One region of the Comamonas brasiliensis genome, then DNA from elsewhere that is predicted to be linked to it. Evidence: predicted binding sites of a transcription regulator. Region 1 holds the regulator's gene; each other region holds the start of a gene.

Region 1 (6,473 bases):
CCGGTCACGTCTGGGACGAAGACCTGCGCGAGCTCAACAACCCCATGCCCAAGTGGTGGATGGGTCTGTTCGTGATCACCGTGGTCTTCAGCCTGGCCTACCTGGTGGCCTACCCGGGTCTGGGTTCCTTCAAGGGCGAGCTGGACTGGACCCAGTATGGTGCTTATGACAAGGAGATGGAAAAGGCCCGTGTCGACCTGGAGCCCATGTACGCCAAGTTCGTCAGCATGCCCACCGAAGAAATGGCCAAGGACCCCCAGGCCATGGCCATCGGCGAGCGTCTGTTCATGAACAACTGCGCGCAATGCCACGGCTCCGATGCACGCGGCAGCAAGAGCTTTCCCAATCTGAGCGACGGTGACTGGCTGCATGGCGGCACACCCGACAAGATCAAGGAAACCATCACCAACGGTCGCATCGGCGTGATGCCTCCCATGGCAGCTGCCGTGGGCTCGGCGGAAGATGTGCGCAATGTGGCTCACTATGTGCTGAGCCTGTCGGGCAGCCCCCACGATGCCGTCAAGGCTTCGCAGGGCAAGTCCAAGTTCGTGGCCTGCGCGGCTTGCCACGGCATGGATGGCAAGGGCAACCAGGCGCTTGGCGCACCCAACCTGACCGATGACATCTGGCTGCATGGCTGGGGCGAGTCCGTCATTGTCGACATGGTCAACCATGGCAAGATGAACGAGATGCCTGCTCAGAAGGACAAGCTGACCGAGGCGCAGATTGCGGTGCTGGCCTCCTATGTCTGGGGGCTGTCCAACGCAAGCGCCCAGAAGTAAGACGGGTGATGAAGGCGGTGCCAAGGCACCGCCTTTTTCGCGTTTGAGTTTTCAGTAATTACAAAAATATTAAGGAACTGCGATGCCCTGCGATCCGGAGAAACCTCGCAAAGTCATACCGATCACGGCTGAGCCTGTGGACGGCGGCCAGGAATATATGCCCATGTTCGCCTCCGAACAGAAGGTGTACTCGCGCGCCATCAGCGGCGTCTTCTCTCGCTGGCGCTGGATCATGGTGTTCCTGACCCAGATCGTCTTCTACGGCCTGCCGTGGCTGCAGTGGGGTGAGCGCCAGATGGTGCTGTTCGACCTCGGGGCGCGGCGCTTCTATCTGTTCGGGCTGGTGCTCTACCCGCAGGACTTCATCTACCTGACCGGGCTGCTCATCATCAGCGCGCTGGGGCTGTTTCTGTTTACCGCGGTGGCCGGGCGTCTGTGGTGCGGCTTTTCCTGCCCGCAGACGGTCTATACCGAGATCTTCATGTGGATCGAGAGCAAGGTCGAGGGAGACCGCAGCGCCCGCATGCGCATCGACAAGCATGGCTGGACCTTCGAGAAAATCTGGAAGAAGTCGCTCAAGCAGTTCCTCTGGATTGTTCTGTCGCTGTGGACCGGGTTCACCTTTGTCGGCTACTTCGTGCCCATCCGTGAACTGGGTGTGGAGCTGATGGCCTTCCAGGGCAGCTGGCAGATTTTCTGGGTGCTGTTCTACGGCTTTGCCACATACGGCAATGCCGGCTATATGCGTGAGCAGGTCTGCAAGTACATGTGCCCCTATGCACGCTTCCAGAGCGCCATGTTCGACAAGGACACCATGATCGTCAGCTACGACGTCCAGCGTGGTGAAGCGCGCGGGCCGCGCAAAAAAGACGTGGACTACAAGGCGCAGGGTCTGGGTGACTGCATAGACTGCAAGCTTTGCGTTCAGGTCTGCCCCGTGGGCATCGACATCCGCAAGGGGTTGCAGTACGAGTGCATTGGCTGCGGTCTGTGCATCGATGCCTGCAACTCTGTGATGGACAAGATGGAGTACCCGCGCGGCCTGATCCGCCTGACCACGCAGAACGCCGTGGCCAAGCTCTGGAAGCAGGCGCAGGTGATACGGCGCATCTTCCGCCCGCGCGTGCTGATCTACTCGACCGTGCTGCTGGCGCTGAGCGCAGCCATGATCGCCAGCCTGGTACTGCGCGAGCCGCTCAAGGTCGACGTGATTCGCGACCGCGCCGCGCTGTCGCGCATCGTGGCTGGCGGCAAGCTCGAAAACGTCTATCGCCTGCAGATCATGAATGCGACCGAGTCAGAGCAGCGCTATCGCATCAGCGCCACGGGGCTGGATCAGCTGGAAGTAGTATCCGAGCAGGAAGTCTCGGTAGGTCCGGCCGAGACGCGCGGCATTGCGGTGCGCCTGCAGATCCCCTATGGCTCGGCTGCCTCCGGCTCGCACCCCGTGCATTTCAATGTGGATGCGCTGACGGCTGGGGCCGGACGCATCTCCGAAAAATCCGTGTTCCTGGTGCCGCGCTAGGCCTGCGGCATGCATCGCGACAGCCACGCAAGGGCATCGCGAATCAGCAACAATTGATGCTGCCCGATTGCAGGTTTGCAATTGGGCAGCCAGATTTCTGAAAAGAGGTTTAACCATGTCGGCAGCACAAGCCAAGGCCCTGCAAAAGGCCAAGATCATCCACCCCGAGGACGGCAAGCCCTGGTGGAAGTTTGCCCATGTCTGGCTCGTCATCGCCGGTCCCGCCGTGGTGGTGGTCGCGGGCATCGTGACCGCCTATATCGCCATGAGCAAGCCGGATCCAGTGATCGACCCCGACTACTATCGTCACGGCATTGAGATCAACCAGCGCCTCACCGAGAGCGAAAAAAGCCTGGCGCCAGCAGTGACGGGGCGCAACCATGCCGCGACGCCGGCCAAGGACCATCCGCTGGATCGCTGACCGAGATTTCAACGCATCCCAAGGCCGCTTCCGCGGCCTTTTTTTGCGGCCCTGGTTGCAGGCTTTTCTGTAGCCGGTGGGCCGTGACGGCGTTCTATGTCTTGGTCGACCGAAGAGTCGGGAGGGCCCCTGCAGTTCTCGGAAGCCGGCAAGGGATGGGCGGGTGGAGTTCAATAACAGGAGCGCATAGCGCTTTGTCACAGGCTATTTCAGATAGATATAGACCCAAAATCGATACACATAAAGCGCTGGAAGCTCTTTAAATAATAGCGGTCCAGGGTTTCCCATCTGAGTGCATGCCCTTGGTATGGCTGGGAAGGTCATGGCAATTGTGCAAAATAGGTTCAAACCCACAGGCCAAGGAGAATCGCGATGGATGCTCGACGCTGGATGTGGATTGTCTGGCCGGCTTTTCTGGCCGCGGCAATCATGGAAATGGTGGTGTTTGCCTTTGTGGACCCGCTGGACATGCACTGGCTGGGCTCGCCTCTGGAATGGTCGCGCAATGGCATTTACACCCTGGCCTTTTTTGCCTTCTGGGCGGTCACCGTGTTCAGCGGACTCATGACCGTCATGCTGGGGCGTTCGGCCAGCGATATGAACCAGGGCATAGTCTCGGAGCCTCTGGTCGAGTAAGGCGCTGCACACAGGACCGCAGTTTCGAACAGGTGGCGGCTTCGGATGGAGGGGCTGGCCGCTCGCTGTGCCGGCGGCCTTGGCGGTGGAAACTCCAGGCAGGTGTTCGCCGTCATCAAAAAAGCCCGCTGTCTGCGGGCTTCGTCTTGAGGGCTGCTGTCGAAGTCAGTCCTGGCATTGCTGGCTGTTGACGATGCGCCTGAGCGCCTCGGTATCCAGAATGCGCAGATGGCGCTGTCGGACTTCGATGATGCCTTCCTCGGCGAACTTGGAGAAGGTGCGACTCACGGTCTCCAGCTTGAGGCCCAGATAGCTGCCGATTTCTTCACGCGTCATGCGCAGCACCAGCTCCGACTTCGAAAAGCCGCGTGCCGACAGACGCTGCACCAGGTTCAGCACAAAGGCCGCCAGACGCTCTTCGGCGCGCATGCTGCCCAGCAGCAGCATCACGCCATGCTCGCGCACGATTTCGCGGCTCATGACCTTGTGCACATGATTTTGCAGTGCCGTGACTTCGCGCGAGAGCTGCTCGAGCTTGTCGAAAGGCATGATGCAGACTTCGGCATCTTCCAGCGCCACGGCATCGCAGGTGTGGTGGTCGTTGACGATACCGTCCAGACCGATGATCTCGCCGGCCATCTGAAAGCCAGTGACCTGGTCGCGACCGTCTTCGGTGGCCACGCTGGTCTTGAAGAAGCCGGTGCGAATGGCGTACAGCGAGGTGAACTCCTCGCCGTTGCGAAACAGCAGCCCGCCCCGTTTGACCTTGCGGCGCGTGGCCACAATTTCGTCAATACGCTCCATTTGTTCATCGTCCAGGCCCATGGGCATGCACAGTTCACGCAGATTGCAGTTGGAGCAGGATGCTTTGATGGTCTGAAGATTCATGGGCTTTTCAGCAACGGCACAGACAGACTTGGAATGGAGAGTCGCGCCGGTCATTGACCTCGTAGTTAGTGATGAGTTGGATCAAATTGTCGCAGTACTTGCCTTGCGCTCTCTTGATATTCATCAAGGACAGTTGGATTGCCTTGGGGCACATTGTTTGCATTCATTCAAAAACATGTGCTTCTGCCCATTATGGGCATGATTTCCAGGATCTGATTTTCTTTGAAATCTGCTCAATGTGGAGTGTGGGCGCACCCTAACTTTCAGTTATGACCGCAGTCACGCCCGAGTTGCTGAGCCGCTTTGATATTCCCGGCCCGCGCTACACATCATTTCCAACAGCCGACCGTTTTGTTGAGGCTTTTGGTGCAGACGACTATATCCTGGCATTGAAACAGCGCAAGACGCATTCGAGCTCACGTGCCTTGCCTTTGTCCGTTTATGTGCATGTGCCATTTTGCGAGTCGCTTTGCTATTACTGCGCCTGCAACAAGATCGTGACCAAGCATCATGAGAAGGCTGCCGAATATCTGGATTATCTGGGCCGTGAACTGGCCATGCATACCGAGCATTGCGGCAAAGGCCAGCTGGTAAGCCAGTTGCATCTGGGAGGCGGCACGCCGACCTTCTTCAGCGATGCCGAATTGCAGCAGTTGATGCTTCTGATGCGTGAGCATTTCAAGCTCGATCTAGCCGGCGAGTATTCCATTGAGGTCGATCCGCGTACCGTGAGCAACGAGAGGTTGAAGACACTCAAGGACATGGGCTTCAATCGCCTGAGCTTTGGCGTGCAGGATTTTGACCCAGCGGTGCAGAAAGCGGTGCACCGGGAGCAGCCAGCCGAGCAAGTCTTTGAGCTGGTGGCCGAGGCCCGCCGTCTGGGCTTTGTCTCCATCAATGTGGACCTGATTTACGGCCTGCCCAAGCAGACATCCGAGTCTTTTGCGCGAACGCTGGCCCAGGTCAATGAGTTGCGTCCCGACCGCATTGCTCTGTATGCCTATGCGCATCTGCCCGAGCGCTTCAAGCCGCAAAGGCGTATTGCATCGGCTGACTTGCCCATGGGACAGGAGAAGCTGAACATGCTCTCCGGCGCAATTGATGCCTTCATGAATGGCGGCTATGTCTATGTGGGCATGGATCACTTTGCGCTGCCCGATGACTCTCTGGCCATCGCCAAGCGTCAGGGGCGCCTGCATCGCAACTTCCAGGGCTACAGCACCCAGCCCGACTGCGACCTGATTGCACTGGGCGTATCGGCCATCGGCAAGGTGGGCGCCACCTACAGCCAGAACGTCAAGACCCTGGAAGAGTATTACGACGCCATTGATGGCGGCATGCTGCCCGTGCAGCGCGGATTGGCGCTCTCGCGTGACGATCTGGTGCGCAGAGCCATCATCATGGCCATCATGTGTCAGGGCTCCGTCCTGTACGAGCCGATGGAGCAGGCCTGGCTGATCAATTTCCGCGAGTACTTTGCCCGGGAGTTGGCTGCACTGGGGGAAATGCAGCGCAATGGCCTGGTGCAGCTATCCGACGAGGGCTTCAAGGTCACGGGCCTGGGCTGGTTTTTTGTACGCGGAGTAGCCATGCTGTTTGATCGATATTTGCAGGCCGACCGAAACCGCACGCGCTTTTCGCGCATCATCTAGCGCATGTTGTTTTCGCTGGTCTGGACTGCTTTGATCATGGGGCTCGTGGGTGGGCCCCATTGTCTTGTGATGTGCGCTGCGCCCTGCAGCGTCGTGACGGGCGCAAGGCCTGCCAGCGACGGTCAGGTCATCGCCTTGCACGGCCTGCAAAAACGCCAATGGCTGCGCACCAGTTTGTTTCATCTGGGACGCATTGCCGGCTATGCCCTGCTGGGCGGAGTGGCGGCTGTGGCCATGGAGAGCCTGGCCTGGCTGACCAGCCAGACAACGGCCTTGCAGAAGCTGTGGACGCTGATGCATGTCGCGGTCATGGCCTGGGGTCTGGCCATGCTGGTGCAGGCGCGGCAACCGGTGTGGCTGGAGCAAGCGGGGCGCTCTGTCTGGACCAGGGTCCAGCCCTGGGTCGTCGCCCCTGGAGGGAGTCTGGCCGCAGGCTTTGCCTGGGCCCTGATGCCTTGCGGCTTGCTTTATTCGGCAGTGCTGGTGGCCGCGTTGAGTGGCGGAGTCTGGCAAGGTGCTCTGTCAATGGCTGCCTTTGCCATTGGCGGCGCAGTGTGGTTGCTGGCGGG
Region 2 (6,473 bases), on a different contig from region 1:
GCCGCATGGTCCTTGGGAGCGATCACGGCGTGCACGCCTGCACCATCGGCCACACGCAGGCAGGCGCCCAGATTGTGAGGATCGGTCACGCCGTCGAGCACCAGCAGCAGCGGTGCCTTCACGCCTTCATCCTCCAGGTCATCGAGCAGCTCGTCGAGCGTACGTGTGTCCTTGACCTCTTCCACACGTGCTGCCACACCCTGGTGACCGTGCGAGCCGACGAGCTTGGCAATGCGCAGGGCATCGGCCTCGATCAGACGCACCCCGGCCTCCTTGGCGCGCTCCAGAAACTGGCGCATGCGCGCATCGCGGCGCGAAGCCTCGAAATAGACTTCGATGATGGATTGAGGGGCGGTCTTCAGACGCACGCCGACGGCGTGAAAGCCGAAAAGAACTTTGGGGGACGACATGGGGCCGTATTATCCCGGCGTTTGCGGCAGACCTGGGACTCGCAGGGCCATGTCTGGGCTGGCAGCTGAGGTTTTTCATTGCCGCTACACTGCGCCCCCAGCGGGCGGCACCTCATTCATCAGGCAGAACCGGCATGGCTTTTGCCGAGTGCAAGTCTTTACATGAAGCCGCGTAGCCGCCCAGAGCGACTGGCAGCAGGCTTGCCCTGCAGCTCCCCCTGCATTCGCGCACAGGATCTCTTCATGCCCGGCATGACGAGAGTGGCGCGTTTGCATCCCCTTCCAATCCCCCTAACGAATACCCTGCATGCTCAAAGCCTTGCTCGATTGGTTCAACCGCACCAGCCTGGTGCTGCAGATTGTGATTGCCCTGATTCTGGGCGGCCTGGTGGCCTGGCTGTTCCCGGCTGCCGCCCAGCCCGCATCCTTGCTGGGCAGCCTGTTCATTGCCGCCCTCAAGGCAGTGGCCCCGGTACTGGTCCTGCTGCTGGTCATGGCGGCCATCAGCAGCCACCGCCCGGGCCAGGAAACGCAGATCAAGCCCGTGCTCTGGCTCTACGTCATCGGCACGCTGGCGGCAGCCTGCGTGGCCGTGGCGGCCAGCGCCATTTTCCCCTCGGTGATTCACTTTCGTGAAGCGCCCAAAGTCCAGAGCGTGCCCGGCGAGATCAGCCAGGTGCTGAGCACAGTAGTCCAGAGCCTGTTCGACAACCCCGTCAACGCCTTGCTGAATGCCAACTACATCGGCATTCTGGCCTGGGCCATCGCCCTGGGGATTGCGCTGCGCCACGCCAGCCTTGGCACCCGCACCATGGTGGAGGACTTCGGCCATGCCATCACCCGCGTGATTCAGGGCGTGATCCGCCTGGCCCCCTTCGGCATCTTCGGCCTGGTGGTCGCCACCTTCTCCTCGGGCGGGCTGGACGCACTCAAGGACTACGCCCATCTGCTGGCCGTACTGGTCGGCTGCATGGTGTTCGTGGCACTGGTGGTCAACCCCGCCATTGTCTGGACGCAGACTCGCCGCAACCCCTACCCGCTGGTGCTGACCTGCCTGCGCGAGAGTGCGGTAACCGCCTTCTTCACGCGCAGCTCGGGCGCCAACATTCCCGTCAACCTGGCCCTGGCCCAGAAGCTCAAGCTCGACGAGAACACCTACAGCATCTCCATTCCGCTGGGCGCCACCATCAATATGGCCGGCGCGGCCGTCACCATCAGCGTGCTGACGCTGGCCGCCGCCCATACGCTCCATATCCCGGTGGACATCCCGACGGCCATCCTGCTGTGCGTGGTCTCTGCGGTCTGCGCCTGCGGCGCCTCGGGCGTTCCCGGCGGCTCGCTGCTGCTGATTCCGCTGGCCTGCAGCCTGTTCAACATTCCCAACGATGTGGCCATGCAGGTGGTTGGCGTGGGCTATGTCATCGGCGTGATTCAGGACTCTACCGAGACGGCTCTCAACTCCTCGACCGATGTGCTGTTCACCGCCGCCGCCTGCCGCGCCGCCGAACGCAAGGCCGGACTGGAAGTGGCACGCATATGAGGCCTGCCTCTCGAAAGCGATTGATTTGACAGCTGCGAGCGCTTTTCCGATAAGCGCCAGATGAAAGAAGGCCTGTGATCACACAGGCCTTTTTGCTTCCTAGACCGCGCGGCCGGCCTCGATGGTGATGCTGCGCTCGCATTGCGCCGCTATCTCGCGGTCATGCGTGACCAGGATCAGTGTCGTGCCGCGCTCGCGGTTGAGCGCAAACATCAGCTCCATGATGGTCTGGCCCGTGGCGAAGTCCAGGCTGCCCGTGGGCTCGTCGGCCAGCAGCACGGCTGGCTCCACCACAAAGGCGCGCGCCAGGGCCACGCGCTGCTGCTCGCCGCCTGACATCAGCCTGGGATAGTGATTGAGGCGCTGCCCCAGGCCCACGCGCTCCAGCATCTGCGCGGCGCGCGCCCTCGCATCGCGCTGCCCCGCCAGCTCCAGCGGCAGCATGACGTTCTCCAGCGCCGTGAGATTGCCCAGCAACTGAAAGCTCTGAAAGACAAAACCCATCTTCTGGGCCCGCACCGCCGCCCTGTCGTCCTCGCTGAGTGCAAACAAATCCTGGCCCAGCAGCCGGACCGTGCCGTGACTGGGGGTATCCAGGCCGGCCAGAATCGACAGCAAAGTGCTTTTACCCGAGCCCGAGGCACCCACAATGGCAACGGTTTCACCGGCCGTGAAGCTCAGATTGATATCCCGCAAAATATCCAGCACGCCTGTGGAATCGCTCACCGATTTGGACAGTTGCTCAACGGCAATCAAAGGAATGGCAAGAGTTGTGGACATGAATCAATTGGATAGCAAAAACGTCAAGGATCGCAGCCCGCAGTTTGCACTGCAGCGTCGTCACTGTATCGCTGTTGCTCTGACGCTCGCCATTTCGGGGGCTTGCGGCATTGCAGCGGCGGCCGCGCCCGGAGCTCAATCCGGCCCGGTGCTGGTGCTGGGCGATTCGCTGAGCGCCGAGTACGGACTGACGCGCGGCAAGGGCTGGGTTCAGTTGCTGCAGCAGCGCATGAATGATGAAAAAAACCCGCGCAAGGTGGTCAATGCCAGCATCAGCGGCGAGACCACGGCTGGCGGCAGAGCGCGCCTGGCGTCGCTGCTCAGGCAGCATGAACCCGGCATCGTGATTCTGGAGCTGGGCGGCAATGACGCATTGCGCGGCCTGGCGCTGCAGAGCACGCAGCAGAATCTGGAAGTCATGATCAAGGCCGCCAGGGAAGCCGGAGCCCAGGTGCTGCTGGTAGGCATGCAGGTGCCTCCCAACTATGGAGCAACCTACACCGAGCAGTTCGCCGGCATGTTCAGGAAGGTTGCCGACGCGCAAAAGCTGCCACTGGTGCCGTTTCTGCTGTCGGGAATCGGCGATGCGGCGGATGCCGAGCAGTGGTTTCAGAGCGACCGCATTCACCCCAATGCCCAGGCCCAGCCCCAGATGCTGGCCAATGTCTGGCCCAAGCTCAGGCCGCTGCTGAAATAGGCGGTGCCCGCGCGGCCTCAGTCGCTGCCGCCGCCTCCGCCATCACCGCCGGAATCGCCGCTGTCCGTGCTGCAGGCACTCTCGCCGCTGCCCGAGCCACGAAAATAGCTGTCGTTGAAGACGTCGCTGCCGTCTTCACGGCTGCTCGCCGAAGTCCATGCCAGCTGCGAATCGGCGCTGCGCCCCGGCACGCCGGACTGAGACGAGAAGACTTTTTTCAACCAGTTCCAGAACTCCATGGCATCCCCCTCATTGCGCCTCAGGCAGCGACCTCCTTGCTTTCGGCGCGGACGCTGGCTTTATACGCATGCCAGCTGGCACAGCCCAGCAGCGGCCCGATGACGATCAGACCCACACTGTAGAACAGCAGCGAGGCTGCGATCAACACGGTGATGATCAGCCCCCACAGCAACATCACGCCCATGTTGGCGCCCACCACACGCATGCTGGTGATACAGGCCGTCAATGCATCGGTATCCAGATCGAGAATCGTGGGCAACGAAACCACCATGCTGGCAAACACCAGGGCCGCAAATATCCCGCCAACCGCGCTGTAGCCCAGCAGGAACTCCCAGTTCTCGGGACGCAGCAGGGTCTGCAGCAAGGTTGCCGTGCTGGGCATGCCGGTGTCGAACGAGATGGCGAACACCACCATGGCGGCGCGCCCCCAGAGCATCTCCAGCACCATCAACACCATCACCAGCATGCCCATGCTGGCCAGGTGCCGGTCCCAGCAGGTCAGCGACTGCGACAGCAGCACGGGCCTGCCCTGCTCCAGCTGCTTGCTGACGTAGTACAGGCCCATGGCCATGAAAGGGCCGACCAGCAGACAGCCGCTGGCCATGGACATCACATATTCGGGACTGGAGCGGAACACCCAGGCCAGCAGCCGCGCCATGCCCCAGAAGCACAGGCCGTAGAACAGCGCAATCATGGGTGCACGCCGCACATCGCGCAGGCCGAGCAGCAACCACTGCCAGGGCTCGCTCCAGCGCAGCTGCAGAATCTGCAGATTGCCGGACTCGGCCTTGACTTCGGAAACAGGGGAAGCTTGCATGCGAGACCCTCCTTGTCGCCCGTGCCGCGCCTCGGTGGCGGCAGCTGACAGGAACAAGTTACCCGCTCGACCTTGAATCTGCATTGCGGAAAGCCCGCATGTGCAAGCATGGGTCTTCACTATAAAAACAAGAGCTTATAGCGGACATCCATACTTGATTTCAATTAAAAATCACCTTGAAATCAATGATCAGCAAGCGCTATAAGCTCTCATCTCAATAGCATCAACCAAAAGCCTTGAGCAGCGCCTGGGCCAGATCGGCCTGCAGATCGGTCGCATCTTCGAGGCCGATGGCAAAGCGCACCACGGTCCCCGCCTTGATATGCGGCGTGGCACGGCTGCGCATCTCGGGCAGCTCGTAGGGCACGACCAGACTCACCGGCCCGCCCCAGCTGTAGCCCAGCTTGAACAGGCGCAGGCTGTCGCAGAAGCGATCCACGGCCGCCTGGTCGAAGCGTTCGTCGATGACCACGCTGAACAAACCGGCAGCCACGCCATCCTGGCCCTGGCCTTGTGCGCACAGCTGCTTCCAGTAAGCATGACCCGGGGCGTCAGGCATGGCGGGGTGCAAGACCTGCGCCACCGCACTGTGGGTGTCCAGCCACTGCGCCAGCTGGCGTGCTGAGCGATCCTGTGCGTGATAGCGCAGGCCGATGCTGGGCAGGCTGCGCAGCACGGCCTCGGCGTCGTTGCCGCTCACGCCCAGACCCAGGCGCATGTGCGCAAGCTTGATGCGCATATGCAGAGGCTGGTTGCGCGTGATGATGCTGCCCATCAGCACATCGCCGCCGCCGCTGGGGTACTTGGTCAGTGCATGGGCCGTGACATCGACGCCCAGGCTGCCGTCGCCCAGCAGGTCGAAGGGGCGAAAAGCCAGGCCCGCGCCCCAGGTGTTGTCCAGCACCATGGTCACGCCCCTGGCCCGGCACAGGCGCACCTGCTCGACGAGATTCGGAAACTCCATGGTCACCGAGCCCGGAGCTTCCAGCCAGACCAGCTTGGTGGCGGGCGTGATCTTGGCCGCCAGGTCTTCGACACTCATGGGGTCGTAGTACTGGTGGCCGATGCCGAAATGGGCCAGCTCGCCTTCGGTCAGCGTCTTGTTGGGGCCGTAGACGTTATCGGGAACCAGCACCTCGTCGCCCGTCCTGAGCAGCGCCAACGACACCGTGGCAATCGCGGCCAGGCCGCTGGGCACCAGCAGGCATTGCAGGCCACCCTCCAGCGAAGCCAGACGCTCTTCCAGCGCATAGGTCGTGGGCGTGCCATGCAGGCCGTAGGTGTAGCTGCTCTTGTCCAGCCAGCGGCGTTCGCGCATGGCCTGCACGTTCTCGAAGTACACGGTCGAAGCCTTGTGCACGGCCGGCTGCGGGCCTTCGAAGTCCGTGGGAGCCTTGTAGGGATGGTGAATCAGATGGGTGGAAAGCTTGTGGTCGGCTTGGGTCATGCCCTGATCTTAGGGCCATGCGAGCACAAAAAAGCCAGAGGGCTTGCGCGCTCTGGCTTCGTGCGAGATGCAGGCCGAAAGGTATCAACCAGCCTTCACGGTCAGATTGTTGTTGACCGAGGTCACACCCTTGGCAGCCTTGGCGATATCGCCGGCCTGGGTCTTGACGGCTTCGCTGGGCACGGTGCCGGTCAGGGTCACTGCGCCGGCCTTGGTGTCCACATTGATCTGCAGCGCGCTGATTTCCGGGGCCTTGATCAGGTCGGTCTTGACGGCGGCGGTGATGCCTGCGTCATCCAGGGCAGCACCTGCCTTGGCAGCGCCCTCTTCCATCTTCTCGCCAGCCTTGTCCACAGCAGCGCCAGCAGCTTCGCCAGCCTTGGCCAGTGCATCGGCAGCCGCATCGCCGGCCTTGGCCGTGCCTTCTTCAATCTTGGTGCCTGCATTTTCCGCAGCCTTCTCGGTCTGGGAAATGGCGGAATCGAGCTTCTGGCCAGCGGTCTTGTCTTCGGACTTGCCGCAGGCAGCCAAGCCAAAGGCCA
Region 3 (6,473 bases), on a different contig from region 1:
TCGGCAACAAGAATTACTCATCCTGGTCCATGCGTCCCTGGGTGCTGATGCGCCAAAGCGGCATCAGCTTCGAAGAGCTCACGCTGCGCTTTGACAGCTTTGCCCCCGACTCCAGCTTCAAGCTGCAGGCGCTGGCACTTGCTCCCACCGGCAAGGTGCCGCTGCTGGTCGATGAAGGGCTGACCATCTGGGACAGCTTGGCCATCTGCGAATACCTGGCCGAGCGCTTTCCCGACAAGCACCTGTGGCCGCAGACCGTGGCCCAGCGCGCCCGCGCCCGCAGCCTGGTGGCGCAGATGCACAGCGGCTTCGGTGCGCTGCGCAGCTTCTGCCCCATGAATATCGAAGCCCAGCTGCAGGAGACCGGTGCCCGGCTCTGGGCCGAGCATGCCGATCTGCGCAGCGATGTCCAGCAGCTCGAAGAACTCTGGACCCCGCTGCTGAGCGCCGCCAGCGGCCCCATGCTGTTCGACCAGTTCAGCATTGCCGATGCCTTTTTTGCGCCGGTCTGCATGCGCATCAACAGCTACGGCCTGCCGACCTCGGCCCCGGTACGCGCCTATGTGCAGCGCGTCACCCAGCTGCCCGCCACCCAGGAATGGATTCAGGCCGCCCTGGCCGAGCAGGACTTTCTGCAGTTCGAAGAGCCCTATCGCCAGCAGCGCTGAGGCAGCAATCCCGCGATTGCGGTATCTGCAGGCCGATGCGCAGCCACTACCATTGCAGCATGAGTGAATTCAAGGTTTTCAAGGTAGGCGGCGCCGTGCGCGATGCATTGCTGGGCCTGCCCGTCAACGACACGGACTGGGTGGTGGTCGGAGCCACACCGGAGCAGATGAGCGCGCGCGGCTTCGTGCCCGTGGGGCGCGACTTTCCGGTATTCCTGCACCCTCAGACCCATGAGGAATACGCGCTGGCGCGCACCGAGCGCAAGAACGGCATGGGCTATCGCGGCTTTGTGGTTCACACCGCCGCCGATGTGACCCTGGAAGAAGACCTGGCGCGGCGCGATCTCACCATCAACTCCATCGCCGCTCCCGCGGACTGGAGTGGCAAAGACGAGCTCCAGGGCCTGGTGGATCCCTATCACGGCCAGCAGGACCTGAAGGACCGCGTGCTGCGCCATGTGACCGATGCCTTTCGCGAAGATCCGGTGCGCATTCTGCGTCTGGCGCGCTTTGCGGCGCGCTTCACCGATTTCCGCGTCGCGCCCGAAACCATGGAGCTCATGCGCGAGATGGTGGCGGCCGGCGAGGTCGATGCCCTGGTGCCCGAGCGCGTGTGGCAGGAAATCAGCCGCGGCCTGATGGAGGAGCGGCCCTCGCGCATGTTCGACATCCTGCGCGAATGCGGGGCGCTGGTCCGGCTGCTGCCCGAACTCGACAGACTCTGGGGCGTGCCCCAGCGCGCCGAATACCACCCGGAGATCGATTGCGGCGTGCATGCCATGATGGTGCTGGACATGTCGGCGCGCCTGCAGGCCCCGCTGTCCGTGCGCTTTGCCTGCCTGTGTCATGACTTCGGCAAAGGCACCACGCCGGCCGATGTGCTGCCCCGCCATATCGGCCATGAACAGCGCAGTGCCCGCCTGCTTTTGCAGGTCTGCGAGCGCTGGCGCGTGCCCAACGACTGCAAGGAACTGGCCGAGGTCGTGGCACGCGAACATGGCAACCTCCACCGCAGCAATGAACTCAACGCCGCCGCCCTGCTGCGCCTGCTGGAGCGCTGCGACGCCATCCGCAAGCCCCAGCGCTTCGAGGAAGCCCTGCAGGCCTGCGAATGCGATGCACGCGGCCGGCTGGGTTTCGAAGAGACGGCCTACCCCCAGCGCCAGCGCCTGGGCAATGCCCTAAAAGCGGCACTTGCCGTGGAGACCGCTCCCGTTGCCCAGGCGGCAGCGCAGCGCGGCCTCAAGGGCAAGGCCATTGGCGATGCCGTGAGCAAGGCGCGCGAGCAGGCGATTGCCACCTATCTGGAAGGCGGCGCCTAGCCGTCAACGCACCGAGGCCCGCGAGACAGGGATGGGCACGGCTTGAGTTAAGTCAAAGAAGGTATGCTGCAGCCATTGCACAGTACGAGACGGCGGTGGCGATGCGCTCCGCCAAGGCCATGCAGCGGGTCACGAAACCCGCTGTAACACCCATGCCTTGACGGCGTGGTTCTTTGACGGGCAAGTGTCCGGCCCACAGGCCACGACCTTGCCCTCTTGCTTCAAGGAGGTGCTCTGATGTCCTTACCCCAGACCATGAAAGCCGCCGTGGTGCGTTCCTTCGGGAAACCGCTCACGATCGAGGAGATGCCGGTTCCCCGACCGGCAGACGATCAGATCCTGGTCAAGATTGCCGCCTCCGGCGTCTGCCACACCGATCTGCATGCGGCCGAAGGTGACTGGCCTGTCAAACCCCAGCCGCCCTTCATCCCCGGCCATGAAGGCGTGGGCTATGTGGCCGCAGTGGGCAAGAATGTCAGACATGTCAAGGAAGGCGATCGCGTGGGCGTGCCCTGGCTGCACAGCGCCTGCGGCTTCTGCCGCCACTGCATAGGCGGCTGGGAGACCCTGTGCGAATCTCAGACCAATACCGGCTATTCGGTCAACGGCGGCTTTGCCGATTACGCACTGGCCGATCCCGCCTATGTGGGCCATCTGCCGTCCAACGTGAGCTTTATCGACGTCGCTCCCGTGCTCTGCGCCGGAGTCACGGTGTACAAGGGCCTGAAAGTCACCGACGCCAAGCCCGGCGACTGGGTGGTGATTTCCGGCATCGGCGGCCTGGGCCATATGGCCGTGCAATATGCCAAGGCCATGGGCTTCAATGTCGCAGCGGTCGATATTGACGACGGCAAGCTCGCGCTGGCGCGCCAGCTGGGCGCCACAGTCACCGTCAACGCCATGAACACCGATCCGGCGGCCTATCTGCAAAGAGAGATCGAAGGCGCTCACGGCGTGCTGGTCACGGCCGTATCCCCCAAGGCTTTCGAGCAGGCACTGGGCATGGTGCGTCGCGGCGGCACGATTTCGCTCAACGGTCTGCCGCCGGGCGACTTTCCGCTGCCGATCTTCTCCATGGTGCTCAAGGGCATCACGGTACGCGGCTCCATCGTCGGCACGCGCCTGGACCTGCAGGAATCGCTGGACTTTGCCGCCCAGGGCAAGGTCAAGGCCACCGTTTCCACCGACAAGCTGGAAAGCATCAACGACATCTTTGCCCGCATGCACGAGGGCAAGATCGAAGGCCGCGTGGTGCTGGACATCGCCGCCTGAGAGTCTGAACCGGGCCGGGGCCGGGTGAGCGGGCCGGCTCCCGCAAAACCGCCGCTCAGATCACCGAGCGCACCCAGCGCACGATCTCCGAGGCCGGCAGGGCCCCGGAGATGCGGGCCAGCTCCCGGCCTTCCTTGAAGATCACCATAGTTGGAATGCTGCGGATGCCCAAGGGCGCCGCAGCCTGTGGATAAGCCTCGGTATCGAGCTTGGCCAGCTGTGCCTGCCCCGCCAGTTGCTGGGCCGCCTGGGCAAAGGCCGGCGCCATCATGCGGCAGGGGCCGCACCAGGGAGCCCAGAAATCCACGACCACGGGCAACTGGCTGCGGCCGGTGTGCCTCGCAAAGCTGTCGTTGTCCAGGGCCACGGGCTCGCCCGTCACCAGCGGCTGATGGCAGTTGCCGCAATCGGGCTGATTGCCCAACTGGTCGCTGGCGATGCGATTGGTGGTGTGGCAATGAGGGCAGACGTAGTGCAGGGATTCGGACACGGGGCAACCTTTCTGGGATTTACGCAAACAGGAACGCGACAACGGCCTGCTTCCCGAGGCAGTCGCCTTGCCTGAACCCGCTTTGCGCAAGTCGTACTTTCTTTGGCAATACCCGGCTTGCGCCGGCAGGCGCAGGTCGGGCTCAGGCCTGTATGTGCAGCCAAAGCCCGCAGATTCAAGCCGGAACCTGCCTACGCTCTCAGAGCTTCACAAAGCGGGCAATCAGCGCCGCCACCACGCTGAGCAGCACCGTACTGGCCACCGGCAGGAAGAACTCCTTGCCGAACAGCCGAAAGCGGAAGTCGCCGGGCAGACGCCCCAGCCCTATGCGCTGCAGCCAGCCGTGCAGCCCGTTGACGAGCAACAGGGCCAGAAAAATGACGATCAACCAGCGAATCATGAGGCCGCAAGTATAGAGGCGCACCGCCCTGGCGACCCGCGCGCCCATGCTGTCAGGCAGCCATTCCGTTTATGCATGACATGCTTCCCAAAGATTGATTGACCTCAATTACACCCTCTGCCCATGATGTCCAAGCCCTGCGCCATGCAGGGATCGGGCCCATGCGTCTGCCGTCACGGCCCGCCAACTACAAACAACGAGACATACCGTGCCCCAGACCTTTTCACGCAAACAGTTTCTCCTGAGCGCAGCGCTGCTAGGCGCCAGCCTGGCCCTGCCGGCCGCGGCCGACAGCTTCCCCAATCGCCCGCTCAAGCTGGTCGTGCCTTTCTCGCCCGGTGGCAACACCGATGTCGTGGCGCGCCTGGTCGGCCAGGGTCTGGCCGAGGCCCTGGGGCAGCCGGTCGTGGTGGAGAACGTCCCCGGCGCCAACGGAGCCATCGGTGCCAGCCGCGTCGCAGCGGCCGCCAATGACGGCTACACCCTGCTGTTCGGCACGGCGGGCACGCAGGCCATCAATCCCAGCCTGTACCGCAATCTCAGCGAGAAAAGCCTGGACGACTTCGAGTACATCGCGCTGGTGACCTCGATTCCCAACGTACTGGTGGTCAACGAGTCCAGAACACCGGTCAAATCGGTGGCCGAGCTGGTGAGCCATGCGCGCGAGCGCCGCACCGGCATGAGCTATGGCTCGCCGGGCATGGGCTCCACCGTGCATCTGTCGGGCGAGCTGCTCAAGAGCGCCGCCAAGCTCGACCTGATCCACGCGCCCTACAAGGGCAGCGCTCCGGCACTCACCGATCTGATCGGCGGGCAGATCGATTTCATCTTCGAGAACATCACACCGGCGCTGCCCTTCATCCAGAGCGGCAAGCTCAAGGCGCTGGCCGTGACCTCGGCCGAGCGCCTGCCGATGTTGCCCCAGGTTCCGACCATGAAGGAAAGCGGCTTCCCGTCCTTTGTCACCGCCACCTGGAACGGCGTTCTGGCACCCAAGGGAACACCGCGCGCCGCAGTCCAGCGCCTGGAAGCGGCCACGCTCAAGGTGGCCAGCAGCCCCGAGTTCAAGGCCCGCGTCGCGGCCCTGGGCGGCGAGCCCCGCCTGCTTGGCTCGACCGCCTTCCGCGACTTCACACGCACCGAGTACAAGCACTGGGGCAGCATCATCCAGGCCGCCAAGCTCGAAAAGCAGTGAGCGCGCCAGGCACGCAGACGCTATAGCCGCTATAGCCGGTACGTGCGGTCGCCCTGCACAAAGCCCAGCGGCGTCCAGGGCTCCACGCCCTTGGACAGGGCAACGACCTTGAACAGCTCGCCCATCTCATGCTCCATGACCAGCTTGGAGGCCATGGAGCGGGCCTTGATGCCGGCCGCATCCAGGCGGGGCGCAAGCCCGCAGTTGATGAGAAAGTGCGCCTGATTGGTATAGCCCAGCACATCGAAGCCCGCATCCTGGGCCGCCACGGCCGTGCCCGTGAAATTGACGTGGGCCGTGATGTCCTTGAGGCCGACCAGCACCAGCGGATCGTTGTCCACCTGATGCTGGTAGTGGCAGACCAGGGTCCCCATATGGCGCTGCTCGTGGTAGTACTCGCTCTCGCCAAAGCCGTAATCGATGAAGAAGGCGGCTCCCCGGGTCAGACGCTCGCCCAGGGTGTGGATAAACGCCTCGCCCTGGCGGTGGATTTCGGTCAGAAAATCATGCGGCCCGCCGATATCCACAGGCGGGCGCAGTTCGGTGGCTCGGTCCTCCCAGGCGAAGGCCGCTTCATCGCCACCCGCGCCGAGCACCACGCCGCGCTCATGCCATTGGCCTGCGGTGCGCTGCAGCAGCTGCACCGGCATGGCATCCAGCACCTCGTTGCCGATGATCACGCCTTCCATGGTCTCGGGCAGCGCGTCCACCCAGCGCACCAGATGTTCGTACCGCATCAGCGCCAGCTTCTGGCGCGCACGCAGCGTGCCCGAGAGATCGACGATGGTGTAGCGCTCTGGCAACGCCTCCTGAGCCGCCAGCTCGTCGAGGATCTGCAGCGCCAGCGCGCCCGTGCCGGCGCCGAACTCCCAGATCTCGCGGGTATTCGTTTTTTGTAGCGCTTCGCGCAATTGGGACGCCACCAGCTGACCAAAAATAGCTGAAATTTCCGGCGCTGTTACAAAGTCGCTCCCCGACTCCGGCATGGTGCCGAACTTGGCCGTTTCATTGGCGTAATAGCCCAGTCCCGGCGCATAGAGCGCCAGCTCCATGAAACGGTCGAAAGGCAACCAGCCGCCCACGGCGGCAATCTCCTTGGCAATGCGGGATTGCAAGGCGCTCGTTA

What was found. Region 1 encodes FNR, which switches genes on or off when oxygen is low (the NO sensors DNR and NnrR bind a similar motif). Its sites were predicted from a motif close to TTGATNNNNATCAA; they were not measured.
Region 2: DJFAAGMI_RS21940 (DUF2189 domain-containing protein) is a predicted target of FNR. The motif match lies at 4,639-4,652, and genes of this name have one in related genera.
Region 3: adhP (alcohol dehydrogenase AdhP) is a predicted target of FNR. The motif match lies at 2,033-2,046, and genes of this name have one in related genera.

Annotation. Positions count from the first base shown of each region.
Region 1 is NZ_JAANES010000001.1:726,628-733,100, forward strand. It holds gene ccoP (cytochrome-c oxidase, cbb3-type subunit III) at 1-782, shown strand, start outside; gene ccoG (cytochrome c oxidase accessory protein CcoG) at 865-2,307, shown strand; gene DJFAAGMI_RS03285 (FixH family protein) at 2,423-2,728, shown strand; gene DJFAAGMI_RS03290 (hypothetical protein) at 3,101-3,364, shown strand; gene fnr (fumarate/nitrate reduction transcriptional regulator Fnr) at 3,530-4,252, opposite strand; gene hemN (oxygen-independent coproporphyrinogen III oxidase) at 4,522-5,904, shown strand; gene DJFAAGMI_RS03305 (sulfite exporter TauE/SafE family protein) at 5,908-6,473, shown strand, end outside.
Region 2 is NZ_JAANES010000006.1:223,571-230,043, forward strand. It holds gene rlmB (23S rRNA (guanosine(2251)-2'-O)-methyltransferase RlmB) at 1-410, opposite strand, end outside; gene sstT (serine/threonine transporter SstT) at 718-1,950, shown strand; gene DJFAAGMI_RS21925 (ABC transporter ATP-binding protein) at 2,050-2,730, opposite strand; gene DJFAAGMI_RS21930 (arylesterase) at 2,729-3,427, shown strand; gene DJFAAGMI_RS21935 (hypothetical protein) at 3,445-3,666, opposite strand; gene DJFAAGMI_RS21940 (DUF2189 domain-containing protein) at 3,687-4,484, opposite strand; gene DJFAAGMI_RS21945 (PLP-dependent transferase) at 4,708-5,931, opposite strand; gene DJFAAGMI_RS21950 (BON domain-containing protein) at 6,016-6,473, opposite strand, start outside.
Region 3 is NZ_JAANES010000002.1:595,108-601,580, forward strand. It holds gene DJFAAGMI_RS11135 (glutathione S-transferase family protein) at 1-668, shown strand, start outside; gene DJFAAGMI_RS11140 (multifunctional CCA addition/repair protein) at 728-1,990, shown strand; gene adhP (alcohol dehydrogenase AdhP) at 2,228-3,262, shown strand; gene trxC (thioredoxin TrxC) at 3,318-3,752, opposite strand; gene DJFAAGMI_RS11155 (DUF2905 domain-containing protein) at 3,952-4,152, opposite strand; gene DJFAAGMI_RS11160 (Bug family tripartite tricarboxylate transporter substrate binding protein) at 4,361-5,347, shown strand; gene DJFAAGMI_RS11165 (class I SAM-dependent methyltransferase) at 5,377-6,473, opposite strand, start outside.